4 regions of the Billgrantia antri genome follow, and region 4 is predicted to be linked to each of the others. Evidence: predicted binding sites of a transcription regulator. Region 4 holds the regulator's gene; each other region holds the start of a gene.
What was found. The regulator sigma-54, encoded in region 4, starts transcription at its own class of promoters, with help from an activator protein. The targets are predictions, from matches to a motif close to TGGCACNNNNNTTGCTNT.
Positions count from the first base shown of each region.

Region 1 (7,841 bases), 1.4 Mb from region 4:
CACTGCAGAACCTGAGCGACCGCGCCGTGGCCAGGGTGCTGGACGTGGACGCCCTGCAGCCTACCCAGGAGCAGGTACTGCTGCTGGTGTCGCCACAGGTGGATAACAGCCTTGAGATCGGCAGCGAGCGCCTCCTGGAAAGCCTCACCCGCGCCCTGCTGGGCGCCAGCGACGGCCCTCAGGTGCTCGACTGGCGCCCGGCCATGAGCGGCGAAGGCGGCGATCACCAGTGGCGCATGGAGAGCCGCCTGGAAGCCACGGCGCCACGCCTGAGCCTCTCCGATCGCGACCTGCTGCCCTATCGCCTCACCCTGTCGCTCTATCGCCCCGACGGGGAGCGCGCGCTGTGGCAGACCGAGATCGAGGGCGCCTTCGACGCCACGGCGTTGTAGTGCCCCTACCCTTGGCGGAGCTGGCGATCCAACTGCCGATAGCCGATCGCCTCCATCAGCTCGCCACGCTCCGGATGCGGCTTACCAGCCAGGTCGGCCAGGGTCAGCGCCACGCGTAGTACACGGTGGTAGGCCCGCGCCGAGAGGCGCAAGCGCTCGAGCACCCCGGCCAGCCAGGCACGGTCGGCCGTCGACAGGGCGCAGGCCGCTTCCAGCTCGCGCCCGCCCAGGTGAGCGTTGAGCGCACCTCGGGCGTATTGCCGTTCGCGTGCCGCCATGACCCGGGCACGCACCTCTGCCGAGCTTTCACCCACTTCGCGGGACGTGAGCTGCTCCGGTGGCAACGCCGGCACTTCGATCTGCAGGTCGATGCGGTCGAGCAGCGGCCCCGAAAGACGTGACTGGTAGCGCTGAATCTGTGCTGCGGTGCACTGGCAGGCCTGGCGCGGATCGCCCAGGTGGCCGCAGGGGCACGGGTTCATCGCCGCGACGAGTTGGAACCGCGCCGGAAATTTACGCTCGTGGTTGGCGCGGGCGATATGAATGCGCCCCGACTCCATCGGTTCACGCATCACCTCGAGTACGTGGCGGCTGAACTCGGGCAGCTCGTCGAGGAACAGCACGCCGTGATGAGCCAGCGAGATCTCGCCGGGGCGCGGCCAGGAGCCACCTCCGACCAGGGCCACGGCGCTGGCGGTATGGTGCGGCGCACGAAAGGGCCTACGCCCCCACTGCTCGGCCAGAGGCAGGCCGCACACCGAGCGAATGGCGGCGACTTCCAAGGCCTCCTCCTCGGTGAGCTCGGGCAGGATGCCGGGCAGGCGGCTCGCCAGCATGGTCTTGCCGGTACCGGGCGGGCCGGCGAACAGCAGGTTGTGCGAACCGGCCGCGGCGATCTCCAGCGCACGGCGCGCCTGATGCTGGCCGCGCACCTCGGCCAGATCACCCTCGCGGGTATCGGCGACGGGCGGCGTTTCGAGACGGTGCGCGGCGATCGGCTTCTGCCCCAGCAGATGGGCCATCACGTCGAGCAGGTGCTCGGCCGGCAGCACCTGCAGGTCGCCGGCCAGCGCCGCCTCGTCGGCGTTCTCCCTGGGCACGATCAGCTTGCGCCCGGCCTTGCGTGCGGCCAGCGCCAGAGGCAGCACCCCGTTGATGGGACGCAGGCGGCCGTCCAGCGCCAGCTCGCCGACGCTTTCGATACCCTCGACCGCCTCGCCGGGTACTTGACCGGAGGCGATCAGGATGCCCAGCGCGATGGGCAAGTCGAAGCGCCCGCCGACCTTGGGCAGGTCGGCGGGCGCCAGGTTGAGTACGATCCTGCGGGTATTGGGGAAGTCGAAGCCGGCATTGGTGAGGGCGCTGCGCACCCGCTCGCGGCTCTCCTTGACGGCGGCCTCGGGCAGGCCCACCAGGGTCATCCCCGGCAGGCCATTGGCCAGGTGTACCTCGACCTGTACCTCGGGCGCTTCCAGCCCCAGGCCGGCCCGTGTGGCAACGATCGCCAGCATCGTGCGGTCCCTCGCAGTCCATTAGAGAAGGGCTAGATACTAGCACTGTGCCGCAACGGGCTCTCCACGCTGGCTCAGCGCTTGGCTTCGTCGGCCGCGGCTTGGTCTTCGTCGAAGCCTTCTGGCGGCGTAAGGCTCGCCCGGGGCGCAGGGGTGTCGCGGGCTGCCAGCGCCTCTTCCAATGCCGCGACCTGCTGCTCCAGCGCTTCGACCCGGATCCGCGTGCGCTGCATCACGTCCATGAGGATGTCGAAATCTTCCCGCGACACCAGCTCCAGGCGATCGAAGGCCCCGCGCACGACCTGCTGCACGCCCTTCTGAAACTCCTCCGGCGCCTGGGCCGCCCCCTGCAGGCGCTCGCCTAGCTGCTGCGCCAGTCGGCTGATGGGGTCCTGATTCGCCATGGTGCGCTCCTCCTGTTTGGCCTGCTCATGTTGGACTACAGCATACGCAAGGCCCCGCCACCGCGCATTCCCTTCTCTCGCCCTCTCATGACGCAGGCGCACCATGAGCCAGCACCACTCTGGTGCACGACCGCAGAACCGGCTGCGCCATTGCGGCGCAAGACATGCCACTAGGTACCGGCAACTACATGTTTCATCGCACATAAAAATGGATTGGCACGTTCCGCGCATGGGGAGAGGTACAGCCGGCTGGCGACCCCCGCCGCCCCTATTTCCAGCAGGGAGAAACGCGATGAAGCTCATCACCGCCATCATCAAGCCATTCAAGCTCGACGACGTTCGTGAGGCGCTGGCCGACAACGGCGTCCAGGGCATCACCGTAACCGAAGTGAAAGGCTTCGGGCGCCAGAAGGGTCACACAGAGCTCTACCGCGGCGCCGAATACGTGGTCGATTTCCTGCCCAAGGTGAAGGTCGAGGTCGCCGTGGACGACTCACGTCTGGAATCGGTGCTGGATGCCATCTGCAGCGCAGCCAACAGCGGCAAGATCGGCGACGGCAAGGTCTTCGTGACCCCGCTGGAGGATGTGATCCGCATCCGCACCGGCGAACGCGGCGCCGAGGCCGTGTAACGCCCCCTACAACAACTCGCAGCAACAAGAGCGATGGAGTAACTCCCATGAGTGAACTTGCCGAGTTGAGCTATGCGCTCGACACCTTCTACTTCCTGATCTGCGGCGTGCTGGTGATGTGGATGGCCGCGGGCTTCTCGATGCTCGAGGCCGGACTGGTGCGGGCCAAGAACACCGCCGAGATCCTGACCAAGAACATCGCCCTGTTCGCCATCGCCTGCACCATGTACCTGCTGGTGGGCTACGCCATCATGTATTCGAGCGATGCTGGCGGCATCCTGCCCAACCTGGGCGTACTGATCGGCGCCGAGAATGGCGTGGACGCGGTCACCGCCGGCGGCGACGATGCCCCCTACTACTCCATGCGTGCCGACTTCTTCTTCCAGGTGGTATTCGTCGCCACCGCCATGTCGATCGTCTCGGGTGCCGTGGCCGAGCGCATGAAGCTGTGGGCCTTCCTCGCCTTCGCCGTGGTCATGACCGGCGTCATCTATCCGGTCTCGGGCTACTGGACCTGGGGTGGCGGCTGGCTCTCCGAGCTGGGCTTCTCCGACTATGCCGGCTCCGGCATCGTGCACATGGCCGGTGCGGCCGCGGCGCTTGCCGGTGTGCTGATCCTCGGCCCACGCAAGGGCAAGTACGGCAAGGACGGCAGCATCCATGCCATTCCCGGTGCCAACCTGCCGCTGGCCACCGTGGGTACCTTCATCCTGTGGATGGGCTGGTTCGGCTTCAACGGCGGCTCCGAGCTCAAGCTCTCCGACGTGGCCTCGGCCAACAATGTGGCTCAGGTACTGGTCAACACCAACGCCGCTGCGGCTGGGGGGGTCATCGCCGCACTGATCCTGGCCAAGCTGTGGTTCCGCAAGGCCGACCTGACCATGGCGTTGAACGGCGCCCTGGCCGGCCTGGTGGCGATCACCGCCGGCCCGCTGACGCCCTCGGCGCTGGGCGCCACGCTGATCGGCGCCGTGGGCGGGATCATCGTGGTGGCTGCCATCGTGATGCTGGACAAGCTGAAGATCGACGATCCGGTCGGCGCCATCTCGGTGCACGGCGTGGTCGGCATCTGGGGCCTGCTGGCAGTGCCGCTGTCCAACGGCGACGCCACCTTTGGCGCTCAGATCATCGGTGCGATTGCCATCTTCGCCTGGATCTTCGCCGCCAGCCTGGCCGTGTGGCTGATCATCAAGGCGATCATGGGCGTTCGCGTCAGTGACGAGGAGGAGTACGAGGGGGTCGATCTGGCCGAATGCGGCATGGAAGCCTATCCCGAGTTCAGCGTCGCCCGGGTCTACGGCGGCAGCGGCGGCCGCCCGCAGTCCGGCGGCTACGGCGTCGGTGCGCCGCTCGGCCAGCCCCACGCCGAGTAAGCGCGACAATCTTGGCACAAGGCTCCCTGCGGGGAGCCTTTTTTCTTCCTGCCAGCGGCGGTGTATGCTTGGAGCCAACTGCTACCGTATCAACCGGGTCCGACCTGCGGACTCTGCCCGACCATGAGGAAACAGACCATGAAACTGGTGACCGCCATCATCAAGCCGTTCAAGCTCGACGACGTTCGCGAGTCGCTTTCGGAGATCGGCGTCCAGGGCATCACCGTCACCGAGGTGAAGGGCTTCGGCCGCCAGAAAGGCCACACCGAGCTCTACCGCGGCGCCGAGTACGTGGTCGACTTCCTGCCCAAGGTTAAGGTCGAGATCGCCATCGACGACGACCTCGTCGAGCAGGTGATCGACGCCATCACCCAGGTCGCCAATACCGGCAAGATCGGCGACGGCAAGATCTTCATCACCCCGCTGGAGCAGGTCATTCGCATCCGCACCGGCGAAACCGGCAAGGACGCCGTATAGACCCTAGACCCAGGTCGCGCCTACACATTCAGCAAGATCGGCGACGGCAAGATCTTCATCACCCCGCTGGAGCAGGTCATTCGCATCCGCACCGGCGAAACCGGCAAGGACGCCGTATAGACCCTAGACCCAGGTCGCGCCTACACATTCAGCAAGATCGGCGACGGCAAGATCTTCATCACCCTGCTGGAGCAGGTCATTCGCATCCGCACCGGCGAAACCGGCAAGGACGCGGTGTAACAACTGGGAAGCCAGCAAGCAAAAAACCCACGACCGCGAGGCCGTGGGTTTTTTGAAGCGTCGGCAAGCGCCGAAACGTCTTGAGCGCCCGAAACGTGAGCGAGCGTCCTTTTTTACTTCTCGACGAAGGCGCGCTCGATCACGTAATCCCCCGGCTCGCCCATACGCGGCGAGATGTTGAAGCCCAGATCGTCGAGCAGTGCGCTGGTCTCGTCGAGCATCGCAGGGCTGCCGCAGATCATGGCGCGGTCCTGCTTGGGGTCCATCGGTGCTACGCCGGTGTCCTCGAACAGCTTGCCGCTGCGGATATGGTCGGTGAGGCGTCCCATGGTGTGGAACTCTTCGCGGGTCACGGTGGGGTAGTAGACCAGCTTCTCGCGGATCTCGTCGCCCAGGTACTCATGCGCCGGCAGCTCCTGCTGGATGAAGTCGGCATAGGCCAGTTCGCTGACGCTGCGTACGCCGTGCACCAGAATCACTTTCTCGAAGCGCTCGTACACTTCCGGATCCTGGATCAGGCTCATGAACGGCGCCAGGCCGGTGCCGGTGGAAAGGAAGTAGAGGTTGCGCCCCGGCAGCAGATCGTCGGTGACCAGGGTGCCGGTGGGCTTGCGGCTGACCATGATCTGGTCGCCCACCTTGAGGTGCTGCAGGCGCGAGGTCAGCGGGCCGTCGGGTACCTTGATGCTGAAGAACTCGAGGTGGTCCTCGTAGTTGGGGCTGGCGATGGAGTAGGCGCGCATCAGCGGCTTGCCATTCACTTCCAGACCGATCATCACGAACTGACCGTTCTTGAAGCGCAGACTGCGCTCGCGGGTGGTGCGGAAGCTGAACAGGGTGTCGTTCCAGTGATGGACGCTAAGCACCTCTTCCAACGCAAACTTGCTCATGCCGGCTCCTTTCTATTCCAATTTCGAATAACTCAAAGGGCAAATCGATTTGCTTGCATTATAAGAGCGCAAGGTTTATCTGTTAATTGGATTGTATGGATAACCTTTATCCAGACCACTGATATAGATCAACGCCAGGCTTATTCATGCACTTCACCCTGCGCCAGCTCGAGGTCTTCGTCGCCGTCGCCCAGCACGAGAGCGTCTCGCGTGCCGCGCGCGCCCTCTCCCTATCGCAGTCGGCCACCAGCACCGCCCTGGCCGAACTCGAGCGCCAGTTCGACTGCCAGCTGCTCGACCGCGTCGGCAAGCGGCTGCGGCTCAATGCACTAGGCTTCCAGCTGCTGCCCAAGGCGGTGGCACTGCTCGACCGTGCTGACGAAATCGAGGAGATCCTGCACGGCCAGCAGGGCATCGGCTCGCTCGACGTGGGCGCCACTCTGACCATCGGCAATTACTTGGCGACGCTGCTGATCAGCGACTTCATGCAGCGTCACCCGGGCAGCCGAGTGCGGCTTGCAGTGCGCAATACGCGGGAAATCGTCGACCGCGTGCGCCAGCACGAGCTCGATCTGGGGCTGATCGAGGGGCACTGCGAGGAGGAGGACGTCATTACCCAGCCCTGGGTGGAGGACGAGCTGTCGGTGTTCTGTTCGCCGCGCCATCCGCTGGCAGGACAGGGACCGGTGGAGCTCGACCGCCTGCTGCGTGAGGCGTGGATCATGCGCGAGCAGGGCTCGGGCACGCGCATGACGCTGGAACAGGCCGCGCGTCACCGACGCGGACGCTTCAACACCCTACTTGAGCTGGAACATACCGAGGGCATCAAGCGGGCGGTGGAGTCGGGGCTCGGCATCGGTTGCGTGTCGAAGCTGGCGCTGCGCGACGCCTTCCGCCGCGGCAGCCTGGTGCCGATTGCCACGCCGGAGCTCGACCTGAGCCGTCAGTTCGCCTTCATCTGGCACCGCCACAAGTACCTGGCCACCGGCATGCGCGAGTTCTTGCGCCTGTGTCGGCAAATGACCGAAGGCGTCAGGCGCAGCGACGAGATCGACCTGCCGCCGGTATCCTGACGCCCTTGTCGCCGCTAGCGGCGTTCGCTCAAGCGAAAGCCGCCCACGACCCTGGCCAGGCGATCGGCCTGCTCGCTGAGCTGCTCGGCGGCGGTGGTCGATTCCTCCACCAGCGCCGCGTTCTGCTGGGTCATGCGGTCGAGGTCGGCCACCGCCACACTGACCTGGCCGATGCCATCGCTCTGCTCGGCGGCGGCCATGCTGATCTCACCGAGCATATGCGCCACCCGGTTCACGCTGGCCACCAGTTCGTGCATGCTCTCGCCGGCGCGACCCACCAGCTCGGCGCCGTTGGCGACACGCTGGGTCGAGGCATCGATCAGTGCGCGGATGTCACGCGAGGCCTCGGCGCTGCGCGTGGCGAGCTGGCGAACCTCACCGGCCACCACGGCAAAGCCGCGGCCATGCTCGCCGGCCCGTGCAGCCTCGACCGAGGCATTGAGCGCCAGCAGGTTGGTCTGGAAGGCGATGCCGTCGATGACCTTGACGATTTCGCCGATCTGCTCCGACGAGCGGCTGATCTCGTCCATGGTATCCACCACTTGGCCGACCGTCTCCCCCGAACGCTGAGCGACCTCGGAGGCCGTTTTCGACAGGCCGTTGGCCTCGCGCGAGGACGTCGAGGTGTGTTCGACGGTGGCGGAGATCTCCTCCATCGAGGCCGAGGTCTGCTGCAGGCTGGCGGCGGCCTGCTCGGTGCGCCGTGACAGGTCCTCGCCGCCGCTGGCGATTTCGCTGGCCGCCACGCGCACCGACTCGCTGCTGTCACGCACGTCGAGCAGCACGTCGTGGATCTTGTCGACGAAGGCGTTGAACTGGGTGGCGAGTTCGGCACTCTCGTCGCGCCCAC
Region 1 covers NZ_CP053383.1:4,368,056-4,375,896, forward strand. Annotated here, with positions in the region: gene HNO53_RS20375 (hypothetical protein) at 1-392, shown strand, start outside; gene HNO53_RS20380 (YifB family Mg chelatase-like AAA ATPase) at 398-1,903, opposite strand; gene HNO53_RS20385 (accessory factor UbiK family protein) at 1,978-2,307, opposite strand; gene HNO53_RS20390 (P-II family nitrogen regulator) at 2,600-2,938, shown strand; gene HNO53_RS20395 (ammonium transporter) at 2,986-4,311, shown strand; gene glnK (P-II family nitrogen regulator) at 4,450-4,788, shown strand; partial or broken gene HNO53_RS20410 (P-II family nitrogen regulator) at 4,942-5,028, shown strand; gene HNO53_RS20415 (ferredoxin--NADP reductase) at 5,142-5,918, opposite strand; gene HNO53_RS20420 (LysR family transcriptional regulator) at 6,065-6,991, shown strand; gene HNO53_RS20425 (methyl-accepting chemotaxis protein) at 7,006-7,841, opposite strand, start outside.
Region 1: HNO53_RS20390 (P-II family nitrogen regulator) is a predicted target of sigma-54. The motif match lies at 2,522-2,539, and genes of this name have one in related genera.

Region 2 (7,841 bases), 1.4 Mb from region 4:
TGCCGGAGTAGACCACCTCGTAGTCCTCTTCGGGTACGACCCCCAACTCGGGAAACAGGGCACGCGGCGCCTGGTTGCCGGAGTTGGAGGTCGGCGAGGTGTGCGCAATGCGCTTACCCTTGAGATCCTCCAACTCCTCGATGTCGGAGTCGACGTGGGTGTAGACCTGCAGGGTGTAGCCGAACTGGCCGTCGTCGGAGCCCATCAGGGCGAAAGGCACCGCCCCCGCCAGGTTGACGGCAAACGGCGTCGGCCCGGTTGAGAAGCCTGCGATGTGAAGTCGTCCGCTGCGCATGGCCTCGACCTGCGCCGAGTTGGACTGCACGGCGAAGAAGCGCACGTCGCGCCCGGTCACTTCCTTCAGGTGGTCGATGAAGGGCTGCCAGATATCGGAGTAGATGGCCGGATCCTCCACCGGGGTATAGGCGAAGATCAGCGTATCGGGATCGACCCATTCGGATTCGTCGCTGGGACGGTCGGCCACCAGGTCGCCATCCTCGTCACAGTAGATCTGGTCCAGGTCGCCGCGCTGGCAATCGGACTGAGCCTGCGCCTGGGCGGGCAACAGCAGAAGCAGCGGCAGCAGTGAGGTGAAGGCCAGCGTGGCGAAGGGGGAACGACGGAACGTCCTGATAGTTGTCATTGGCGTGTCTCTCTGTATCACTGTCATTATGTTGTTGTCAGCGATGGCGGGAGCGAAAATGCCCAGGAAAGCCGCTCATCTGCTCGAAAGCGAACACGGTAAGGCCCATATGATCGCAAACGAAACTAACCAACAATCTAGGTAGTATGCCAACACGATGTCAATCCGATTTCACTCCGCTTTGGGCCAACGCCACAACCGCTACCTGCTGATGCGGCATGGCCACAGCCAGGCCAATGCCCGTCACTTGATCATCAGCACGCCGGCCCGGGGTCTGGCGGAATATGGCCTCTCCGAGCAAGGCGAAGCGCAGCTGGACGCGCTGCTCGCCGACTGGCGCTGGCCGGCTCCTACCCACATTCTGCACTCGGACTTCCTGCGCACCACGCAAACCGCCAGGCGAGTGGCCGCTCACTTCGGCCTCGAGATGCAGGCCGAGCCGCGCCTGCGCGAGCGCGACTTCGGCGAACTCGAGGGCGCGGCGGACAGCCGCTATCGTGACGTCTGGGTCCATGATGCGCGCAGCCCCGAGCACCACGAATACGGGGTCGAGAGCGTGGCCAGCGTCGCCGCCCGCATGCAGGGCGTGATCGCCTCGCTGGAGCAGGCACTGCGGGGCGAGACCGTACTGCTGGTCAGCCACGGCGACCCGCTGCAGATCATGCTGACCGCCCTCGAAGGTCGCCTGCTGACGGAGCATCGCGACCGCGAAGCGCTGCTGCCGGCCGGCATCGCTGTGCTCGATTGATCGGGACATCGACAGGACGGCTGACGCTCGGCGTCTTCTGGGGTAGCATCGGCTTTCCGGCAGGGATGCCGGCCACATCATCGTACTGCGAAGCATCCACGGGAGGACCCCGATGCGACAGTTCCTGTTTCCCCGCCGCCCGATGTCCCGGGGCGTGCTGCTCCTGATTCACTTCGGTCTGCAGGCTGGCCTGCTGACTTACGCCCTGCTGTGGCTGCTGCCGCGCAGTCCTTGGTTCGGCGCGGTCGAATGGCACCTGGCCTGGCCCAGCCTGGCGCTGGGAGTCGGGCTCTGGCTGGCCGCGACCCTCGTTTTGCGCCTGCTGATCGAGCTCTGCCTGCTGCCGCATCACCTCGCCAACCGCACCGGTTTTGCCCCGGGCGACATGGTCACCCGCTCCTTCGAGCGCCGCCCGGCGGTGCACGACAGCCAAGCGGCCTGGACCAGCGAGGCACGCCCGGTGGAAACCGAGCCCAGTGTTCTCGGCAACGCACGCGTGACACGGCCCGCCGAGCCTCTCAAGCCTCAGGGCAGCCTCTGAGCTAGCCGGGCCTAAACGGAATGCGCGGCCGGCCCCGTAGAGTGAGGCGGCCGCGCAGGGCCCAGACCTCAGTGACCGAGGATCTGACTGAGGAAGAGCTGCGTCCGCTCGGACTGCGGATTGTTGAAGAAGGGCTCCGGGGCGTTCTCCTCGATAATCTGGCCCTGGTCCATGAAGATCACGCGGTCGGCCACGGTCTTGGCAAAGCCCATCTCGTGGGTCACGCAGAGCATGGTCATGCCCTCGTTGGCCAGCTCCACCATGACGTCGAGCACCTCCTTGATCATCTCCGGGTCGAGCGCCGAGGTAGGCTCGTCGAACAGCATCACGTCGGGATGCATGCACAGCGAGCGGGCAATCGCCACGCGCTGCTGCTGCCCGCCCGAGAGCTGGCCGGGATACTTGCGCGCCTGCTCGGCGATCTTGACCCGCTCCAGGTACTGCATGGCGAGCCGCTCCGCCTCGCGGCGTGGCTTCTTCTGAACCCACATCGGTGAGAGGCAGCAGTTCTCCAGTACCGTCAGGTGCGGGAAGAGATTGAAGTGCTGGAATACCATGCCTACGCTGCGGCGGATCTGCTCGATGCGCTTGACGTCCTGGGTCAGCGGCACGCCGCCGACCACGATCTCGCCGGCCTGGTGCTCCTCGAGATGGTTGATGCAGCGGATCAGCGTCGACTTGCCCGAGCCCGAGGGCCCGCAGATGACGATCCGCTCGCCCCGCTTGACCTCTAGGTTGATGTCGCGCAGTACATGGAAGTCGCCGTACCACTTGTTGACGCCGCGCATCTCGACCATCAGGGTCTCCGCGCCGGCCTGGGTTGCCTGTTCAGTCATTGTTCTAGTTCCTATCTCTTATGGCCGGTGTGAAGTTTCCGCTCGAGGTACTGGCTATAGCGCGACATGCTGAAACAGAAGATCCAGAACATGAACGCGGCGAACACGTAGCCCTCCAGGGAGAAGCCCAGCCAGCGGGAATCCGACAGCGCTGCCTGCACGATGCCGAGCAGGTCGAACAGCCCGATGATCATTACCAGGGTGGTGTCCTTGAACAGCGAGATGAAGGTGTTGACGATGCCGGGGATCATCAACTTCAGCGCCTGGGGCAGCACGATCAGGCCCATGCGCATCCAGTAGCTCATGCCCAGCGCCGCCGCCGCCTCCTCCTGGCCACGGGGAATCGCCTGCAGCCCGCCGCGGATGACCTCGGCCATATAGGCGCTCTGGAACAGGGTGATGCCGATGAAGGCCCGGATCAGGCGGTCGACGCTGACCCCGGTAGGCATGAACAGCGGCAGCATCACCGAGGCCATGAACAGCACCGTGATCAGCGGCACGCCGCGCCAGAACTCGATGAACACCACGCAGAAGCTCTTGACGATGGGCATCTGTGAGCGTCGCCCGAGTGCCAGCAGGATGCCGATCGGCAGCGCACCGACCATCCCCACCACGGCCAGCACCAGGGTCAGCATCAGCCCGCCCCAGCGGTGGGTTTCCACCACCCGCAGGCCGAAATGCCCGCCGTAGAGCATGAAGTAGGCGAACACCGGGAAGGCCACGAGGGTGGCCAGCGCCACCCAGCGCTTGAGCGGCAGCCGCGGGATCATCAGCCAGGCGATCAGGGCGGCGAACACGGCGAAGGTCAGGTTGATCCGCCAGAGTTCGTCGCGCGGGTAGAGGCCGTAGATGAACTGGCCGATACGCGCATTGACGAAGACCCAACAGGCGCCTTCACGGGAACAGTCGTCGCGGCTGGTGCCGATCCAGTCGGCATTGATGAAGGCCCACTGGATCGTAGGCGTCAGCAGCAGGTAGAGCAGATAGAGCCCCAGCAGGGTGAAGATCGTGTTCACCGGCCCACTGAACAGATTGGCCCGCAGCCAGGCCACCGGGCCGATGGTATTGCCGGGCGCCGGTCGCGCCTCGATCATCTTGTGTTGAATCGTCATGGCGCCTCTCCTAGCGTTCCACCAGCGCCACGCGGGCGTTGAACCAGTTCATGAACATCGATACCAGCAGGCTGATGGTGAGGTAGACCGCCATGGTCATGGCGATGACCTCGATCGCCTGCCCCGTCTGGTTGAGCGTGGTGCCGGCGAACACCGAGACCAGGTCCGGATAGCCGATGGCCGTGGCCAGCGAGGAGTTCTTGATCAGGTTGAGGTACTGGCTGGTCAGCGGCGGGATGATCACGCGCAGGGCCTGGGGCACCACCACCAGGCGCAGCACCAGGTTGCGCGGCAGGCTCAGCGCCTGGGCTGCCTCGGTCTGGCCGTGGGGAATCGCCTGGATGCCAGAGCGCACGATCTCGGCGATGAACGAGGCCGTATAGATGGAAAGCGCCAGCCATAGGGCCAGGAACTCGGGGATGACGGTAATCCCCCCGCGGAAGTTGAAGCCGCGCAGCTCCGGCACGTCCCAGGTCACCGGCACGCCAGTGGCGACCAGCACCAGCAGCGGCAGGCCAATGATCAGGCCCAGCGAAATCCAGCCCGCCGGCAGCCGCTTGCCGGTGGCTTCCTGGCGTCGCTTGTTCCAGATCATCAGCCCGACACTGGCCACGACAGCCACGCCGAAGGCCAGCGGAATCAGGCCGAAGCCCGACTCGAATAGGGGTTGGGGCAGAGACAGGCCGCGCACGTTGAGAAACACGGCCTCCCCGAGCGACAGGCTGTCACGCGGGCTGGGCATGGCGCGCAGTACGGCAAAGTACCAGAAGAAGATCTGTAGCAGCAGCGGGATGTTACGGAATATCTCGATATAGCCGCTGGCCAGCCGGGCGATCAGCCAGTTGGGCGACAGCCGGGCGATGCCGACGACGAAGCCGATCAGGGTAGCCGCCAGGATCCCCAGCGCCGATACCACTAGGGTATTGAGCAGCCCCACCACAAAAGTACGGCCGTAGGTACTCTGCGAGGAGTATTCGATCAGGCTCTGGACGATGCCGAAACCGGCGGTATTGGTCAGGAAGCCGAAGCCGGTGGTGATGCCGCGGGCGGCCAGGTTGGCCTGGGTATTGCCGACGATATACAGCAGGAAAGCCGCCACTGCGGCGATCAGCAGGGCTTGGAAGAGCAACGCACGCTTGGCGCGATCACGCCAGAAAGGCGGTTTTGGGCCCACGGACTGGGCCTTGGGTCGAACGGACATGAAGGGACTCTCCGCCTGGATCCGTCAAGCAGGTATCAAGCCCCGGCCTGGGATGGCCGGGCCGGGGCTAAGTTGGATCGAGGCACCTCAGGTGACTCGGACGGTTCGATCAGCGGATCGGCGGAGCGTACTGGAAGCCGCCATCGTTCCACAGCGCGTTCACCCCGCGCTCGATACCCAGCGGCGAATTCGGGCCCACGTTGCGATCGAAGCTTTCGGCGTAGTTGCCGACCTGGCTGATGATGTTGTAGGCCCAGTTGGCGTCGAGCCCCATGCCCTCGCCGTAGTTGCCGTCCTGCCCCAGCAGACGGGCGATGTTGGGGTTGTCGGAGTCACGCATTTCGTCGACGTTCTCGCTGTTCACACCGAGCTCTTCGGCGTTGAGCATGGCGAACAGCGACCACTTGACGATGTTGAACCACTGGTCGTCGCCCTGACGCACTACCGGCCCCAGCGGCTCCTTGGAGATCACCTCGGGCAGGATCATGGCACTGTCGGGTTCGGAAAGCTGAATGCGCAGTGCGGCGAGCTGGGAAGTGTCGGAGGTCAGCACGTCGCAGCGGCCAGCCTCGAAACCGCCCACGGTCTGCTCGGAGGTATCGAAGACGATGGGATCGAACTGCATTTCGTTGGCACGGAAGTAGTCGGCCAGGTTCAACTCCGTGGTGGTACCGGACTGGATACAGATGGCGGCACCATCGAGCTCTTTGGCGCTGGAGATACCCAGATCCTTGGACACCAGGAAGCCCTGGCCATCGTAGAAGTTCACGCCGGCGAAGTTCAGGCCCAGGGTGGTGTCGCGGGTAGCGGTCCAGGTGGTGTTGCGTGAGAGGACGTCGACCTCGCCGGACTGCAGCGCGGTGAAGCGCTCGACGGCGTTCAGCGAGATGTAGCGCACGGCATCGGCATCGCCGAACACCGCGGCGGCCACGGCACGGCAGACATCGACATCAAGACCCTGCCACTCACCCTGGTCGTTCGGCGCGGAGAAGCCCGGCAGGCCGTCACTGACGCCGCACTGAACGACGCCTCGCTCGCGCGTATTCTCGAGTGTCTCGGCGGAAGCCACGGAGACGGCACCCAGAGTCAGTGCGGCTGCGGAAGTGAGCAGCACCCACTTGTTCTTGTTGTCGCGCATGGAAAGATCCCTCGTAGGTCTATTGTCTTTTGGACGATGCATGCCGAAGCATGTGCCTGCACCTTAGCAAGGTTTGTTCCAAGGCAGGGATAGCGCAGGCAAAACACTTATTCAACGGTCGTGAAGAAGAATATCCGGCCGCATCCGTTGCCCCACGATGGTGCAACGAGGCGAGATCGCGCACCAGCGATGCGGTGCGCTTGCCTTCAACGAAAGAGGCTCATCCGGAAACACGACGCCCCCGCAGGCAGAGCCTACGGGGGCGCTTCACGAGGTTCGCCGCGGCGGGCGAACCTCGAACGCTACGGGGCGGCGTCAGTGCCGAATGAGATAGTCGAAGGCCCCCAGTGCGGCCTTGGAACCCTCGCCCATGGCGATCACGATCTGCTTGTAAGGCACGGTGGTGACATCGCCGGCAGCGAAGATGCCGGGCACCGAGGTCATGCCGCGCTCGTCGATGACGATCTCGCCGCGGGGTGACAGTTCGATCGATGAATCGGTCAGCCACTCGGTGTTGGGTACCAGACCGATCTGCACGAAGATGCCTTCCAGGTCGAGTCGCTTGATCTCGCCGCTGGCGCGCTCCTCGAAAGTCAGGCCGTTGACCCGGGTTCCGTCGCCGTTCACCTCGGTGGTACGCGCGCCAAGGATGATCTCGACGTTGGGCAGGCTGCGCAGCTTCTTCTGCAGCACCGCGTCGGCGCGCATCTCGTCCATGTACTCGATCAGCGTTACGTGGCCGACGATGCCGGCCAGGTCGATGGCCGCCTCGACGCCGGAGTTGCCGCCGCCGATCACCGCCACGCGCTTGCCCTTGAACAGCGGGCCGTCGCAGTGGGGGCAGTATGCCACCCCCTTGTTGCGATACTCGGCCTCGCCGGGTACGTTCATCTCGCGCCAGCGGGCACCGGTAGAGAGGATCAGCGTCTTGCTCTTGAGGCGCGCGCCGGACTCGAACTCCACCTCGTGATCGCCGCCCTGGTCGGCCGCCGGAATCAGCTTCACCGCACGCTGCAGGTTCATGATGTCGGCTTCATACTCCTTGACGTGTTCCTCCAGCGCCGCGGCCAGCTTGGGGCCTTCGGTGTAGGGTACGGAGATGAAGTTCTCGATCGCCATGGTGTCGAGCACCTGGCCACCGAAGCGCTCGGCCGCCACGCCGGTGCGGATGCCCTTGCGCGCGGCATAGATGGCCGCCGCGGCACCGGCCGGGCCGCCGCCCACCACCAGCACGTCGAACGGGTCCTTTTCGTTGAGCTTGGCCGCCTCTCGCTTGGCCGCGCCGGTGTCGACCTTGGCCAGGATCTGCTCCAGGCTCATGCGGCCCTGATCGAAGGGCTCGCCGTTGAGGAAGATGCTCGGCACCGACATCACCTGGCGTGCTTCCACCTCGTCCTGGAACAACGCGCCATCGATGGCCACGTGGCGCACGTTCGGGTTGAGGATCGCCATCAGGTTGAGGGCCTGCACCACGTCGGGACAGTTCTGACATGACAGCGAATAGTAGGTCTCGAACTCCAGCTCACCCTCGAGCTGCTTGATCTGTTCGATGACGTCGTCGCTGACCTTGGGCGGGTGACCGCCGACCTGCAGCAAGGCCAATACCAGCGAAGTGAACTCGT
Region 2 covers NZ_CP053383.1:4,380,606-4,388,446, forward strand. Annotated here, with positions in the region: gene phnD (phosphate/phosphite/phosphonate ABC transporter substrate-binding protein) at 1-643, opposite strand, end outside; gene HNO53_RS20455 (histidine phosphatase family protein) at 801-1,391, shown strand; gene HNO53_RS20460 (hypothetical protein) at 1,504-1,932, shown strand; gene HNO53_RS20465 (amino acid ABC transporter ATP-binding protein) at 2,001-2,729, opposite strand; gene HNO53_RS20470 (amino acid ABC transporter permease) at 2,780-3,880, opposite strand; gene HNO53_RS20475 (amino acid ABC transporter permease) at 3,891-5,081, opposite strand; gene HNO53_RS20480 (amino acid ABC transporter substrate-binding protein) at 5,191-6,219, opposite strand; gene ahpF (alkyl hydroperoxide reductase subunit F) at 6,535-7,841, opposite strand, start outside.
Region 2: HNO53_RS20480 (amino acid ABC transporter substrate-binding protein) is a predicted target of sigma-54. The motif match lies at 6,283-6,300, and genes of this name have one in related genera.

Region 3 (7,841 bases), 1.7 Mb from region 4:
CTCGATCCACACCTCGTCGCCCTTGAAGCTCACCTTCCAGGTGCGCAGCCGCACGCTGTCGTCTTCCAGGCACTGGCCGTCTTCCAGGCGGAAGTGCTGCTTGTAGATCGGCGAGGCGACGACGGGTTGGCCCTTGAGGTCGCCGACGATGCCGCGGGCGATCACGTTGGCGTTGGAGAAAGGGTCATGGTGGTCGATGGCGTAGAGTTCTTGTGCTTGGCCCGGAATGTAGAAGATCGCCACCTGGGCGGGGCCTTCCGGCGTTTCCACCCAGGCGGCGACGCCGGAGTAGGGCACCAGGTCGGCGCGGGTGCATAGGATCTGCCAGGTCTGGGTCATGGTCTTCGCCGCAATTGCTGAGCTCATTCAGGGTGTCTCCATTTTCTTATCTGTCACTGGCGAGCGAGATGAAGCGGCGGCGCGCTGGGCGCCGCCATTCCATTCACGCAGGCCGCAGCTGGCCGCGCTCGGTGGTGTAGATGATGTCCGGATCCGGGCGCGCGTCGTTGACGAAGCTGCGGAAGCGCTTGAGCTTCTCCGGATCGCTGATGGCGTTGGCCCATTCGCATTCGTAGGTGTCGACCACGGCCTGCATCTGCCGCTCCAGCTCTTCGCCGATGCCGAGGCTGTCCTCGAGAATGACGTTCTTGAGGTAGTCCAGGCCGCCTTCCAGGTTCTCGCGCCATACCGAGGTGCGCTGCAGGCGGTCGGCGGTGCGGATGTAGAACATCAGGAAGCGGTCGATGTAGCGGAACAGCTCCTCGTCGCTGAGGTCGGTGGCGAACAGTTCGGCGTGGCGCGGGCGCATGCCGCCGTTGCCGCATACGTACAGGTTCCAGCCGTTCTCGGTGGCGATGACGCCGACGTCCTTGCTCTGGGCTTCGGCGCACTCGCGGGTGCAGCCGGAAACGGCGAACTTGAGCTTGTGCGGCGCGCGCAGCCCTTTGTAGCGGTGCTCCAACTGGATCGCCATGCCTACGCTGTCCTGCACGCCATAGCGGCACCAGGTGCTACCGACGCAGGACTTCACGGTACGGGTCGACTTGCCGTAGGCGTGGCCGGTCTCGAAGCCGGCCTCGATCAGTTCGCCCCAGATCGCCGGCAGGTCCTCCAGGCGGGCGCCGAACAGGTCGATGCGCTGGCCGCCGGTCACCTTGGTGTAGAGTTCGTACTTCTGCGCCACCTGGCCCAGCACCACCAGCTTGTCGGGGGTGATCTCGCCGCCCGGCACGCGGGGAACGACGGAGTAGGTGCCGTTCTTCTGCATGTTGGCCATGAAGGTGTCGTTGGTGTCCTGCAGCGGGATGTGGGCTGCATCGGTGATCGGCTCGTTGAAGCAGGAGGCGAGTATCGAGGCCACCGCCGGCTTGCAGATATCGCAGCCGAGTTTGTGGGTCTCGGGGTTGCCGTGCTTCTCCATCAGCTCGCTGAAGGTCTTGATGCCCTCCACCCGCACGATGTCGTAGAGCTCCTGGCGGGTATGGGCGAAGTGCTCGCAGATCGACTTGTCGACCTCCACGCCGCGGCTCTCGAGTTCGTGATCGACCAGGTTCTTGAGCAGGGCGGCACAGCCGCCGCAGCCGGTGCTGGCACGGGTCTCGCCCTTCACTGCGCCGAGATCCACGGCGCCGGCGTCGATCGAGGCGCACACGTCGCCCTTGGTGACGTTGTGGCACGAGCAGATGGTGGCGGTTTCCGGCAGCGCGTCCGGCCCCAGCGCGGGGGCGGCTTCGCCACCGGCCGGCAGGATCAGCGCGGCCGGGTCCTCGGGCAGCTCGATGCGGTTGGCGTAGTACTGCAGCAGGGTGTCGTAGTAGCTGTTGTCCCCCACCAGCATGGCGCCCACCACGCGCTTGCCGTCGCTGGAGACCACCAGCTTGCGGTACTGCTGCTTGATGGGGTCGAGGAAGCGGTACTGCCGTGCGCCGGGGGTGCGGTCGCCGTGGGCATCGCCGATGGAGCCCACGTCGACGCCCATCAGCTTGAGCTTGGTGCTCATGTCGGCGCCGCGGAAGGTCTCGCTGCCTTCGAGGAGCGTAGACGCCGCGACCTTGGCCATCTGGTAGCCGGGGGCGACCAGGCCGAAGATGCTGTTGTTCCACAACGCCACTTCACCGACGGCGAGTATCGCCGGGTCGCTGGTCAGGCAGTTGTCGTCGATCACCACGCCGCCGCGCTCGCCGATCTCCAGGCCGCTGTCGCGGGCCAGCTCGTCGCGGGGGCGAATGCCGGCGGAGAATACGATCAGGTCGGTCTCCAGTACCTTCTCGTCCTGGAACACCATGCGGTGGCGGCTGGCCTCGCCGTCGACGATCTCCTGGGTGGCGCGGCCGGTGAGCACCTGCACGCCGAGCGCCTCGATCTTCTCGCGCAGCAGTTCGCCGCCCTCGCTGTCGACCTGCATCGGCATCAGGCGCGGAGCGAATTCCACCACCGCAGTGTCGAGATCGAGCCCGCGCAGGGCGTTGGCCGCTTCCAGGCCGAGCAGGCCGCCGCCCACCACCACGCCGGTGGTGGCGGTTTCGGCAGCGGCCCGGATGGCGTCGAGGTCTTCCAGGGTGCGGTAGACCAGGCAGCCCTCGCGGTCGTTGCCGGGAATCGGCGGCACGAAGGGGAAGGAGCCGGTGGCCAGCACCAGGCGGTCGTAGGCGTAGCGGCCCTTCGGCGTGACGACTTCGCCCGCCTCGCGGTCGATGGCGGTCACCGCTTCGTGCAGGCGCAGTTCGATGCCGTGCTCGGCATAGTAATCGGCGGTGGAGAGCGCCAGCGAGGCGGCGTCGCGGCCGCTGAAGTACTCGGAGAGGTGCACGCGGTCGTAGGCCAGGTGGCGCTCCTCGCCGAACACGGTAATGGCGTAGCGCTCGGTGGCGCCCTGTTCGACCAGTTGCTCGACCAGGTGGTGGCCGACCATGCCGTTGCCGATGACGATCAGTTGCGGTTTCACGGGCGTGTTCATGCGGCCTCCTTTGCGGGGCGTTGCGGTGATTCGTTCAGGGCGTCGTCGAGCAGAACCTGGGCGTCGGCGGCACCGAGCAGCAGCGCGGTGCGGCAGGCGGTGAGGTCGACCCCGGCCAGGGCCTGCTCGAAGTACCAGGGGCCGGAGGCGGTGTCGCCGTAGAGCACGGCGCCCTCCAGGCGGCCGCCTCTCAGCAGCAGGCGGCGGTAGTCGCCCTGCTGGGGATCGCGGTAGCTGAGCACCTCATGGTCGGGCTCGGGCTCGGTGGGCCCGAAGGCGTAGAGCGCCACACCGCTGACCTTGAGCTTGGTGGCGGTGGGCGCTTCGACGTACCCGGTGCTGGGCTTGCCACAGAGGCAATCGGCCAGCACTTCGACCTGGCGCCAGATCGGCTCGACCAGGCCGTAGAGGTTGCCGCGGTGCTCGCAGCATTCGCCGAGGGCGTGGATCGCCGGGTCGGAAGTGGTCAGCCACTCGTCGACGATCACGCCACGCTGAGTGTCGAGCTCGGCGGCGCGGGCCAGCGCGGTGTTGGGCACGATGCCGATGGCCACCACCACGCAGTCGGCGGCGAGCCGGGTGCCGTCGGCGAGCCGGGCGGCGCACACGCGGCCGTCGCTGCCGGCTTCCAGGCTTTCGAGCTGGGCGTCGGTGTGAATGTCGAGCCCACGGCCGCGCAGCTCGCTTTCCAGCAGGCGGGCGGCGGTGAGGTCGAGCTGACGGTTCATCAAGCGGTCGTCGCGCTGCAGCAGGCTGACCTGCATGCCGCGCTTGCCCTGTCCACGTTTACGTAAGCCTTCCGCCGCCTCCAGGCCGAGCAGGCCGCCGCCGATCACCACGGCGCTGCCGCCTTGCGCGGCGGCACGAGCCAGGGCGTCGGCGTCGTGCAGGTCGCGGAACACGTGAACGCCGGGAAGTTCGAGCCCCGGCACCGGCGGGCGAGCCGGGTTCGAACCGGTGGCCAGCACCAGGCGGTCGTAGTCGAGCGTGCGGCCGGCGTCGGTGGTAAGCGTGCGGGCGTCGCGGTCGATGGCCTCGACCCGCTCGCCGAGGATGAGCTCGATGTCCTGCTCGGCGTACCACTCGGCGCTGCGCAGGGTCAGGGCCTCGCGCTGCATCTCGCCGGCCAGCAGCGGGGAGAGCAGGATGCGGTTGTAGGCCGGCGCGGTTTCGGCGCCGATCACGGTGATCCTGGCGGGGCGCTCGGGCCGGGCGAGGAGCGCCTCGACCAGCCGATGGCCGGCCATGCCGTTGCCGACGATGACCAGGTGCTCGACGGTGGATGTCTCGGGATGTCGCCGTGGCATGCGAACACCTCCTCTCGCTGCGCTTGTCGAAATGACGGGCCTATAACGCAACGACGCCTCGGCGCTTCCCCTGTCGATTCGATGAGCGAACCGGGGAGCACAGAGACGTCGTTGTCGCTTTCCTTGTGGGCGATCGCCTTTGATCGCCGCTATGTCCTGCAAGTATCAAGATTCCGGCCAGGAGGCGCCTTGCGAGGGTTTTTCTCTATTGTGACAGCAGGTTGGAAGATGGCTCGCAGGTCGTGCCTCAGGCCGGAGGCATCTCAGCCGCCACCGGCCGTGCACATCAGTGGTGCGTTGCGGCATCGAAATGCACAGGGCTGTAGCACGCCGCCAGCAGCGCCGGATCGAAGCGGCTGCCCTGGGCTTCCAGCTGGCGCACGATGGGCTGGGCGAAGTGCAGGGCGGCCTGCGGCGTCGGGCGCAGCATGTCCGCGCCGTAGAGATGCTGGTGAATGGGCGCCGTATCGCTGTCGAGCGTAGCGAGGTGGCGAATCGAACGGTCGAGGTAGGGCGGCAGGGCCAGCCACTCACGTGCCTGGCGGCGATGATCCGGCGAGGCGGCCAGCCAATCGCTGGCTGCTACCAGGGCTCGCAGCAGGGCGGCCAGGGTGGCCGGGTAGCGCTGCGCCCAGGAGCGGGTCACGCCGAGTACCTTCTCCGGATGGTCGTGCCACAGCTGGGCGCCGGTGGCGACCAGCCGGCCCACGCCGCAGTGGCGGGCCAGGGTGCCCCAGGGTTCGCCGGCGCAGAAGCCGTCGATCTGGCCGTCGCGCAGGGCTTCCACCATGCGCGGCGGCGGCAGGGCGACCAGCTCGACGTCGCGGTCGGGGGCGATGTCGCCCAGGGTGAGCCATTCGCGCAGTTGGTAGTGCTGGCAGGAATAGGGATACACCATGGCCAGGCGCGGGCGCCTGCCGCTGCCCGCTCCGCGCAGCCAGTTGCCCAGCGCCAGGGCGCTGTCGGCCGGGTCGCTGCCGAGCGTGGCACCGCTGGCCTGGCACAGCGATGCGGAGAGCGTAACGGTGTTGCCGTTGCGCGAGAGCAGCAGCGGTGCCAGCGTCTCGCAGGGCGCGCGGCCCAGCCCCAGGCTCATGGCCAGCGGCATGGGGGCGAGCATCTGGGCGCCGTCGAGCAGGCCGGCGGCGACCTTGTCGCGCAGGGTGGCCCAGGCGTTTTCCCGCGACAGGCTGACGTCCAGCCCCTGGGCGGCGAAGCAGCCGCGTTCGCGGGCGACGATCAGCAGAGCGGCATCGAGCAGCGGTACGAAGCCGAGGGTGAGGCGCTCGAGTTCGGGGCTGGCGGCGTGGTGTTGCGGTTGACTCATGAGCGGGTTCCCCGTTTGTCGTCGGCGTGCCCTTCGGGCGATAGCGGGTTCAGGCGGGCGAGAATGTCGATGACGCTGTCGGCGACCTCGGCGATGCGCTGGCCGCGGTCCATGGCGAGCTTGCGCAGCATGCGGTAGGCCTGCTCCTCGTCGCAGCCCTGATGCTTCATCAACAGGCCCTTGGCGCGCTCGATGCACTTGCGCTCGGCCAGTTGGTTGCGGGCCTTGTCGAGTTCCTGGCGCATGCTGTGAAAGGCGTCGAAGCGGGCGATGGCGACCTCGACGATGGCCTTGACCCGCTCGGGCACCAGGCCATCGACGACATAAGCGCTGACCCCTGCCTTGAGCGCGGCCTGCAGCATGTCGGAGTCGTGCTGGTCGGCAAAGAACACCACCGGACGCGGGTTCTCGCGGTTGAGCAGCGCCATGCTCTCCAGCGTGTCGCGGTCGGGGCTCTCCATGTCGATGATTACCACGTCGGGCTGGTGGCGCCCGACCATCTCGTTGAGGCTGGCCGGGTTCGAGAGCCGGCAGATGACCCGGTGTCCCTCGGCCATCAGCGCTTCCTCGACCATGGCGGCACGTACCACCTCGTCGTCGACCAGCAGAATGTTCAGGGGGGATGGTGATGGCATAGGGTCTCGCTCATGAACGGCGTGCCGGGGACTCTTTGCTAGTGCTAAGCAAGAAACGTTCCATGTCGCGAAACGACCCACGTGGCGCAGTGTTCGGCGCAACGTCAGCCGGCAGCGAGCGCAGCTGGACGCCCGTTCGGCACCAGCCTGGTGCAAGGGCGCTTTGGGGCGGGAGGGTGATGGTGCAGGGCAGCATGCCGGTGTGCCGTGACGAGGGACCATCTGGCTGATTGACGCCCGTTCTTCGCCGGATGGCACGCTTTCTGCTTGATACATGTCAATACCTCTACCGGGCGCCATGCGGTGCCCCACGCGGCAACGACGCCCGCCAACCGCCTCCCTTATGGGACCGGCCGTTGGCGGGCGTCGTCGTTTCGCCAGGAACCCGACAGGAGATCGACATGCGCGAGGCCCGAACCACTTGCCCCTACTGCGGCGTCGGCTGTGGCGTGCTGGCCGTCGTCGAGGACGAGCGGATCGTCGAGGTGCAGGGCGACCCCGAGCACCCGGCCAACTTCGGCCGGCTGTGCGTGAAAGGGTCGGCGCTGCACGAGACGCTGGGACACGGCGGCCGGCTGACAAGACCCAGCGTCGATGGCGTCGAGACGGACTGGGACACGGCGCTCGGCGCAGTGGCCGAACGGCTCACGGCGGTGCGCGACAGCCACGGCGCGCAGGCAGTCGCCGCCTACCTTTCCGGCCAGCTGCTCACCGAGGACTATTACGTCGCCAACAAGCTGTTCAAGGGCTTTCTCGGCACGCCCCACCTGGATACCAATTCGCGGCTGTGCATGGCCTCGGCGGTGGCGGCGCACAAGCGCGCCTTCGGCGCCGATGCCGTGCCGTGCAGCTACGAGGATCTCGAGGAGGCCGAGCTGGTGGTGCTGGTGGGCTCCAACCTGGCCTGGAACCATCCGGTACTCTACCAGCGGCTGAAGGTGGCCAAGCAGCGCAACCCGCTGCTGCGGGTGGTGGTGATCGACCCGCGGGTGACCGATACCTGCGAAATCGCCGACCTTTACCTTGGGCTCGCGCCGGGCAGCGATGCGCGCCTGTTCACCGGATTGCTGGCGTGGATGGCAGCGCACGACAAGCTCGACCGGGTCTACCTGGAAGCCCATACTCAGGGCTTCGAGGAGGCGCTAGCCGCGGCGCGGGAGCAGGATGCCGCCGTGGAGGCCATCGCCGCCGACTGCGATGTCGATGCCGAGCGCCTGGAGACCTTCTTCTACTGGTTCGCCAGCCACCTGCACGTGGTCACCCTGTTCTCCCAGGGGGTGAACCAGTCGAGCAGCGGCACCGACAAGGGCAACGCCATCATCAACTGCCACCTGGCGGGCGGCAAGATCGGTCTGCCGGGGGCGGGGCCGTTCTCGATCACCGGCCAGCCCAACGCCATGGGCGGGCGCGAGGTGGGCGGGCTGGCCAACCAGCTGGCTGCCCACATGGACTACGACACGCCCGGCGCGCGGGACCGGGTCACGCGCTTCTGGGCCACCGAGTGGCTGGTGCCGTGCCTGCCCGAGGCGCCCGGCCACAAGGCGGTGGCGCTGTTCGAGGCGATCGAGCGCGGCGAAGTACAGGCGCTATGGATCATGGCCACCAATCCGGCGTTG
Region 3 covers NZ_CP053383.1:1,284,518-1,292,358, forward strand. Annotated here, with positions in the region: gene nirD (nitrite reductase small subunit NirD) at 1-366, opposite strand, end outside; gene nirB (nitrite reductase large subunit NirB) at 443-2,956, opposite strand; gene HNO53_RS06170 (NAD(P)/FAD-dependent oxidoreductase) at 2,953-4,263, opposite strand; gene HNO53_RS06175 (CmpA/NrtA family ABC transporter substrate-binding protein) at 4,550-5,590, opposite strand; gene HNO53_RS06180 (ANTAR domain-containing response regulator) at 5,587-6,225, opposite strand; gene HNO53_RS06185 (nitrate reductase) at 6,627-7,841, shown strand, end outside.
Region 3: HNO53_RS06180 (ANTAR domain-containing response regulator) is a predicted target of sigma-54. The motif match lies at 6,271-6,288, and genes of this name have one in related genera.

Region 4 (7,841 bases):
CCTGGAGCTCGATACCGGCATCGGCGTCTGCGGCAAGGAGGGGCAGGGCGTTCCGGTAGGAGTTGGCCAGCCGACGCTCAAGCTGGATGAGCTCACCGTCGGCGGCACTGCCTCTTGATCACATGCCGGCCGTATCGCGGATTAGCTTGAACAGCTTGCGGGCGTTGGCCGGGGGCTTGCCGCGTTCGCGCTCGCTCCTTGCGTTGCGAATCAGCTGGCGAAGAGCCTGGCGATCGACATCTGGGTAATCGGCGATGAAGGCTTCAACGGCTTCGTCGCCGTCATCGATCAGCCGGTCGCGCCACTTCTCGAGGCGGTGGAAGGCGAGATCGCGACGACGATTCTCCTGCTCGATTTCGTCGAATACGGCCTGGATTGCCTCGAGGTCTTCGCGCCGCATCAGCTTGCCGACGTACTGCATGTGGCGCCGCCGCCCTTCGTGGGAGCGGATGCGGGACGTTTCTTCGACGGCCGCCAGCATGTCTTCCGAGAGCGGGAAGCGGGCGCGCTCGGCGGGTGTCATGGCGATGATCTGTTCGCCCAGGGCCTGCAGTGCATGCATTTCGCGCTTGAGCTGGGACTTGCTCGGCCGTTCGTCGAAGGAGGAGGGAGTATCCTGGGTCATGCCGCGTCCAACTAGTGAGAGTTCGGGAATAGCCTGGCCAGTTAAGCGACCAAGCTCGAATGATGGCAGTATATCAGTCCGTCGCCGGGCGGCGGGAAATGACACGTGGGAAGCCGGCGCGTCCGGTCAGCGAAGGAGAGACACATGAGCAAGGCTTTCGATGCCTCCGTCCAGCAGGCGCTGCTGGAATCCCGGGCCGAGCAGGCTCTGCGGCTGGCGAAGCACCTGGGGGCGGATGCCTGCGAAGTGGGAGCCAGCGTCGATCAGGGAATCGGCATCAGCGTGCGTGAAGGAGAGGTGGAGTCCGTCGAACTCTCACGCGACCAGGGAATCGCCGTGACGGTCTACCTGCGTGGGCACAAGGGCAGCGCCTCCTCCACCGACGCCGGTGATGCTTCGATACGCGAGCTGGTCGAGAAGGCCATGGCCATCGCCCTCTACACCGGGGAGGATCCCGCGGCCGGGCTGGCTGATCCCGAGTTGATGGCCACCGAGCTGCCGGATCTCGACGTGCACCATCCCTGGCCGCTCTCCACCGAGCAGGCCATCGATCTGGCGCTGGCCTGCGAGGCGGCCGGGCGCGGCGAACCCGGTATCCGTCAGTCGGAAGGGGCTTCGCTCTCCAGCGGCGAAGGGGTGAGGGTCTATGCCAATAGTCACGGCTTCATGGGCAGTCAGCGCGGCAGCCGCCATTCGCTCTCCTGCATGCTGATCGCCGAAGACGAACACGGCATGCAGCGTGACTACGACTACACCAGCGCACGTGATCCCAAGGAACTGCTGTCTGCCGAGGTGGTGGGCAGGCGGGCAGCCGAGCGCACCCTGAGCCGGCTTGGCGCGCAGCGCCCCGCTACCGGGCGCCTGCCGGTGCTGTTCGATGCCACCGTGGCCAGTGGTCTCATCGGGCACCTGATGAGCGCCATCGCCGGCGGTTCGCTCTATCGCCAGGCCTCCTTCCTGTGCGACCGGCTGGGCGAGCCGCTGTTTCCCGACTGGTTCACCCTGGGCGAGCATCCCATGGAGCGTGGTGCCATGGCCAGTTCGGCCTTCGACAACGACGGTGTGCAGACGCGCAACAATGTCTTCATCGAGCAGGGCCGCCTTGCCAGCTACATGCTGTCGGCCTACAGCGCACGGCGCCTCGGCATGCAGACCACGGGCAATGCCGGTGGCGCTCGCAACCTGCGCATCTCGGCACCGCTCGAGACGCGCCAGGCGCTGCTCGCGCGCATGGGGCGCGGGGTGCTGGTCACCGAGCTGATGGGGCAAGGCGTCAATGGAGTCACCGGTGACTACTCGCGTGGTGCAGCCGGCTTCTGGGTGGAGAATGGCGAAATCCAGTACCCGGTGGAGGAGTTCACCATCGCCGGCAACCTCGAGGCAATGTTCAAGGGGTTGCAGGCCGTCGGCAGCGATATCGACACCCGCGGCAGCATTCACACCGGCAGCTGGCTGATCGGTGAGATGACCGTGGCGGGTAGCTGAAGCGGATTTACGCTTTACCGCAAAGCTCGCGGGAATGAGCGAGCGATGGTCAGGCCAGGCGAAGCCCGATGAGCAGGCGGAGTTTAGGGAACCTAAATGAGCACTGCGAAGAGGGCTTCAACGCCGCATGGCCGAGCGCAGCCATTCCTCTAGGCATCCTCTTCGAAGCGGGCCTCGAAGAGAGCCTCGATGGCCTCCAGCACCGCTTCGGCGTCGTCCCCCTCGGCACTGATTTCCAGCTCGGTGCCGCAGGGGGCGCCCAGCATCAACAGCGCCATGATGTTGCTGGCGTCGGCCTGCTGCGGCCCTCGGTTGACGAGCACGCGCGCATCGAAAGGCTGACAGCACTGCACCAGCTTGGTGGCAGCTCGGGCATGAAGACCGCGTTTGTTGGTCAGGGTCAGCTTGCGGCAGGGCACACTCAGGTTTCCTTGCTGTCTGATGTCTCTGCGGTCTTTCCACGGGCGGGAGTGACCGGTGTATGAATGCCGAGTTCGCGGTGGCGAAGGCGTACGTCCGGCTGCTGCTGCGCGAGGTGATGCGCGAGACGCTCGGCGAGATAAACCGAGCGGTGCTGGCCACCGGTGCAGCCGATGGCAACGGTCAAATAGCTGCGGTGGGTGTCGCGATAGGCCGGCAACCAGCGTTCGATCCAGGCGATGATGTCGTCGAGCATCTGTTGTACCAGCGGGTACTGCTCAAGGAACTCCACGATGCTGGGTTCCCGGCCAGTAGCGGAGCGCAGGCGCGGATCCCAGTAGGGGTTGGGCAGGCAGCGTGCATCGAAAACGATATCGGCATCGAGCGGCACGCCACCCTTGAAGCCGAACGACTCCACCGTCAGGGTCAGTTGGTCGGCGCGGTGGCTGGCCACTTGCTCGGTGATGCGCCCGCGTAGGTCATGCACCGACAGCCGTGAGGTGTCGATGATCAGATCCGCCAGGTTGCGAATGTCGCTGAGGGTCGCGTCTTCCGACTCGATGGCTTCGTTCAGGGTCATGTCCCGACCGCGGGTCAGGGGGTGGCGCCGCCGGGTGGCAGAGTAGCGTTCGAGAAGGATGCGGGCGTCGGTCGTCAGGTAGACGATCTGGCAGTCGACCTGATTGGTACGCAGCTCTTCCAGCAGACGCGGGAAGCGTTCAAGGGCATGAGGCAGGTTGCGAGCATCAATGCTCACCGCGATCGAAGTCTGGATCGTGGGTGAGTTGCGTAGCTCATCCACCAAGGAGCCGAGCAGCATCGCCGGGAGGTTATCGATGGCGTAGTAGCCGATGTCCTCGAGCGCCTGCAGTGCGATCGACTTGCCGGAGCCGGAGCGGCCGCTGATGATCACAAGCTGCATGAGGGGTCTCCTGATCAGGGCTGGCCGAAACGGTGAATCGTTCAATTCAGCCCGAGGACTGTCGTCGAATCGCTTCGATAAGGCGCTCGTGGAGTTCGCGCTGGCTAGCGCATTTTCGCAGCTGGGCGCGCGTCTCGGCATCGTTCATCACGCCGGCTACCTGGCTCAGCAGCGACAGGTGCGTATCGTCGGCCTCTTCGGGGACCAGCAGCACGAAGACCAGGTCGACCGGCTCGCCGTCGATGGCATCGAAGTCGATCGGCTCGGCCAGCTTGAGAAACGCCGCCACCGGGCTGTGACAGTGCGGGCTTCGGGCATGGGGGATTGCCACGCCATTGCCGATGCCGGTGCTGCCCAGCCTCTCGCGACCGACTAGCCTGCCGAAGACCTCCTGACTGTCGAGGCTCGGAGTGTTCTGCGCAATGAAGGTGCTGAAGAACTCCAGCACCCTCTTCTTGCTGCCTCCCGGAACATCGAACAGCGCTCGCTCCGGGGGCAGGATGGTTTCCAGTGTCATGGCAACTCAGCGAATGCCGGCGCCCTGGGCGCGAGCCTGGGCTTTTTCCTTGTGTTTGACCAGTTGACGATCGAGCTTGTCGGTCAGCGCATCGATGGCGGCGTACATGTCTTGATCGGAGGCTTCGGCGTGAAGGTCGGCGCCGGCGGCATGCAGCGTGCAGGCGGCCTGCTGACGCTCCTTCTCGATCGAGAGCGTGACCTGCACGTTGGTGATGTTGTCGTAGTGTCGCTGGACGCGGTTCAGCTTCTCGCTCACGTAGTCACGCAGTGAATCGGTCAGCTCAACATGATGGCCGGTGATGTTGACTTGCATGACAAGCTCCTTCGTCCTTCGGGTGGTAGCTCGATTGTAACCCTTTTTACTGCCCTGCATACCCCTTCGAATGGCGGGTTTGCCGGGGATCAGCATTGCGTCGCGGTATCAGCGAAAACGCTTGCGTTCGCTCGAAGAGGGGATGCCCAGGGCTTCGCGATATTTGGCCACCGTGCGGCGAGCGACCTGGATGCCATCCTCGCCCAGCAGCTCCACCAAGCGGCTGTCGGAGAGCGGCTTGCGCGGCGGTTCATCGGCGATCAGCTTGCGGATGCGGGCGCGAATCGCCGTGCTGGAATGCACGTCACCGTCACCGTTTCCGCCGACATGGCTGGAGAAGAAGTACTTCAGTTCGAAGACCCCGCGGGGGGTATGGATGAACTTCTGCGTCGTCACCCGCGAAATGGTCGACTCATGCATCTCGACGGCCTGGGCGATGTCGGCCAGTACCAGCGGCTTCATGCCCTCCTCGCCCTGTTCGAGAAACTCGATCTGGCGTGCCATGATCTCTCGCCCCACCCGCAGCAGGGTGTCGTTGCGGCTGGCAAGGCTTTTCATCAGCCAGCGCGCTTCCTGCAGGTGATCCTTGAGAAACTGGTTGTCCTGGCTCTTGTCCGCGCGCCGTACCAGGGCGACGTAGTCGGGCTGGATACGCAGACGTGGCAGTGCCTCGGCGTTAAGTTCCACGCGCCAGCCGGATTCGTCATGGTAAGCAACTAGGTCCGGGGTGACGTAGCTACTGCCGACCTCGGCATAGGCGCTTCCGGGACGGGGGTCCAACGAGCGAACCAGGGCGATGACCTGATCCAGAGATTCGTCGTCAAGCCCTAGGCGGCGCTTCAGCAGGCGACGATCGTCGGCGGCCAGGGCCTCGAGGAACTGGCGTACCAGGCGGCGGGTCTGGGGCAGCAGCGGCGTGTCATCGGGCATCGCGGCCAACTGCAGCATCAGGCACTCGCGCAGGTCGCGGGCGAACACGCCGGTCGGTTCGAACTGTTGCAGGCGCAGCAGGACCTGCTCGACCTCCCGGGTCGGCAGGCCCTCCAGGCCTTGCCGGCGCAGGCCGTCGCGAATCTCCTCCAGGGGTTGCGCCAGGTAGCCGGTGGCATCGACGGCGTCGATCAGGCTCTCGGCGATAAGGCGCTGGCGATCGCTCAGATCGGTCATCGCCAATTGCCAGATCAAATGGCCGGTCAGGGTCTGCGCCGAGGCCTGGCGCTCGAAGTCGGGGCCTTCGCCGGTAATGCCACCGGAACTCGTGCCGTGATCGGGGTAGGTATCCGACCAGTCGCTGTCGGTGGAGAGTTCGCTGGGTATCTCGCTGGCCCAGTCATCGCTTGGGGTATCGCTGACGGCCTGCTCACCGAAGCCGTCGTCGAGTTCCAGCATGGGGTTGGATTCCAGTGCCTGCTGGATCTCCTGGCGCAGGTCGAGCGTCGAAAGCTGCAGCAGGGCTATCGCCTGCTGCAGCTGGGGAGTCATGGTCAGCTGGGTGCCGACACGCAGTTGCAGGGATGCTTTCATGGCCATGAGAGGTAGGCGCTCATCTGCCGGAAAAGCTCTACCCTAGACGGGAAGGTCACGACTTGCAAGAGAGTTGACTGCAATATGTATGCCAGTAAGGGTTTTTATCCCTGATTAGAATGTTTTAATGCAGTCTAGGGGCTTGCATAATGCGACAGAGTGAGCTACAGACGAAAGTCCTCGCCGAGGTAAACCTCGCGGACCCGTCGGTTGGCCAGAATGGCCTCGGCATCGCCTTCGGCGATGATCTGGCCGTCGCCGACGATATAGGCCGAGTCGCAGATGTCCAGCGTTTCGCGTACGTTGTGATCAGTGATCAGTACGCCGATATCACGTGCCTTGAGCTGGCGAATGATGCCCTTGATTTCCCCCACCGAGATCGGATCGACCCCGGCAAAGGGCTCATCGAGCAGAATGAAGGCCGGCTCGGTGGCCAGTGCCCGGGCGATCTCGACGCGTCGCCGCTCACCACCGGACAGGCTCATGCCGAGGTTGTCGCGGATGTGGGTAACGTGGAAGTCCTCCAGCAGTTGCTCGAGCCTCGCCTGTCGCCCACGACGGTCGAGATCCCGTCGTGTCTCGAGGATGGCCATGATGTTGTCGGCCACCGACAGCTTGCGAAAGATCGAGGCTTCCTGGGGCAGGTAGCCGATACCGGCGCGAGCGCGCTCGTGCATGGCGCTGTGGGAGAGATCCAGGTCGTCGATGTAGACGTCGCCGGCATCGGCCTTTATCAGCCCGACGATCATGTAGAACGAGGTGGTCTTGCCGGCCCCGTTGGGTCCGAGCAGGCCCACCACGCAGCCCTGCTCGATCGAGATGCTGATGTCGTGCACCACGCGTCGGCGCTTGTAGCTCTTGGCCAAATGCCGGGCATGTAGGGTCTTCATCGACATCTCAGCGCTCCGGCTGCAGCGTCATGCGTATGCGCTGGCTGCCTTCGACGCCCTCGCTCTGGGCGCGGGCCTGAACGACACGGCGATCGAGGAAATATTCGAGATAGCCACCTTCGAAGGTGTCGCCGCCCTGATGCAGTTCGGCGCGGTCGATCAGTTCCACTCGCCGTTCGGCGACATGGTAGATGATCTTGCGTCCCCAGCCGCGAACGACCGGTTGCTCCGGATCGGGCTGCTGCTCGATGTAGGCGCGTTCACCGTAGGCTGTGGCGCGCGAGAGCTCGCCGGCTTCATTGCGCTGGAACTCGACCCGGTCACCGGTCAGCTGCATGCTGCCCTGACGAATATCGACATCACCGGTGTAAACCGCCGTGCCGGCCTGGTCGTCGAGCTCGAGTCGATCGGCCGCGACCTCGATGGGCTGTTCGGCGTCGCGCTGCTGTGCCACGACCGAATCCATGCCCGCCAGGCTGAGCAGCGCCGCACCAGCCAGCATCAGGATGAGAGGCCGGCATAGGGTCGGGAGCCTGTATCGCGTCATGGCGTGAAATCCTCTAGGTTGACGGCGTCGGCCTGGTCCGTCTGGGTGCCTTCGGGCACATGGTGGCCGCGCACATTGTCGGTCAAACGTGCCCGATTGTCATGGATCCAGGCGTCGAAACGTTCGCCGCGCATACGCTGTGGTGGCTGCTGCAGCAGGGCAGGCGTGTCGCTCCAGGCGTGTCCCGTGTCGGCGTCGAAGTGCAGGGTCTCGGTGTCGAGCTGCCAGCGTTCCTCGGGGGCAAGCAGGCGGGCGTCGCCGGTGAGCGTCAGCGGATTGCCGCCCGGGCCGAGGCGGCCTTCCGTGCCGCTTGCCACCCACAGTCGGCCCTCGCGGTCGATCAGATGGGCCTCTGGCTCGACGGCTCGGGTGACGTCGTCATGGGGGGTATGGACGAGTCGTGGGCTCTCCAGGCGCTGGTGAGCGCGGCCGGTGGCATCGAAGCGGGTCAACTGGGCCTGCTCAAGGAAATAGTCGGGCTCGCCCGCCTCGTCGCTGGGCACCGGCCCGGGTGCCGGGGCCTGCCAGGGATCCAGCCAGGCGATCAGGCCGCCGAGCAGCAGAAGCAGCAGGAACAGCCAGGCACGGAACGAGGG
Region 4 covers NZ_CP053383.1:2,986,130-2,993,970, reverse strand. Annotated here, with positions in the region: gene tldD (metalloprotease TldD) at 1-118, shown strand, start outside; gene yjgA (ribosome biogenesis factor YjgA) at 119-625, opposite strand; gene pmbA (metalloprotease PmbA) at 770-2,110, shown strand; gene HNO53_RS13915 (HPr family phosphocarrier protein) at 2,260-2,529, opposite strand; gene rapZ (RNase adapter RapZ) at 2,532-3,452, opposite strand; gene ptsN (PTS IIA-like nitrogen regulatory protein PtsN) at 3,499-3,969, opposite strand; gene hpf (ribosome hibernation-promoting factor, HPF/YfiA family) at 3,976-4,284, opposite strand; gene HNO53_RS13895 (RNA polymerase factor sigma-54) at 4,393-5,814, opposite strand; gene lptB (LPS export ABC transporter ATP-binding protein) at 5,973-6,698, opposite strand; gene lptA (lipopolysaccharide transport periplasmic protein LptA) at 6,706-7,245, opposite strand; gene lptC (LPS export ABC transporter periplasmic protein LptC) at 7,242-7,841, opposite strand, start outside.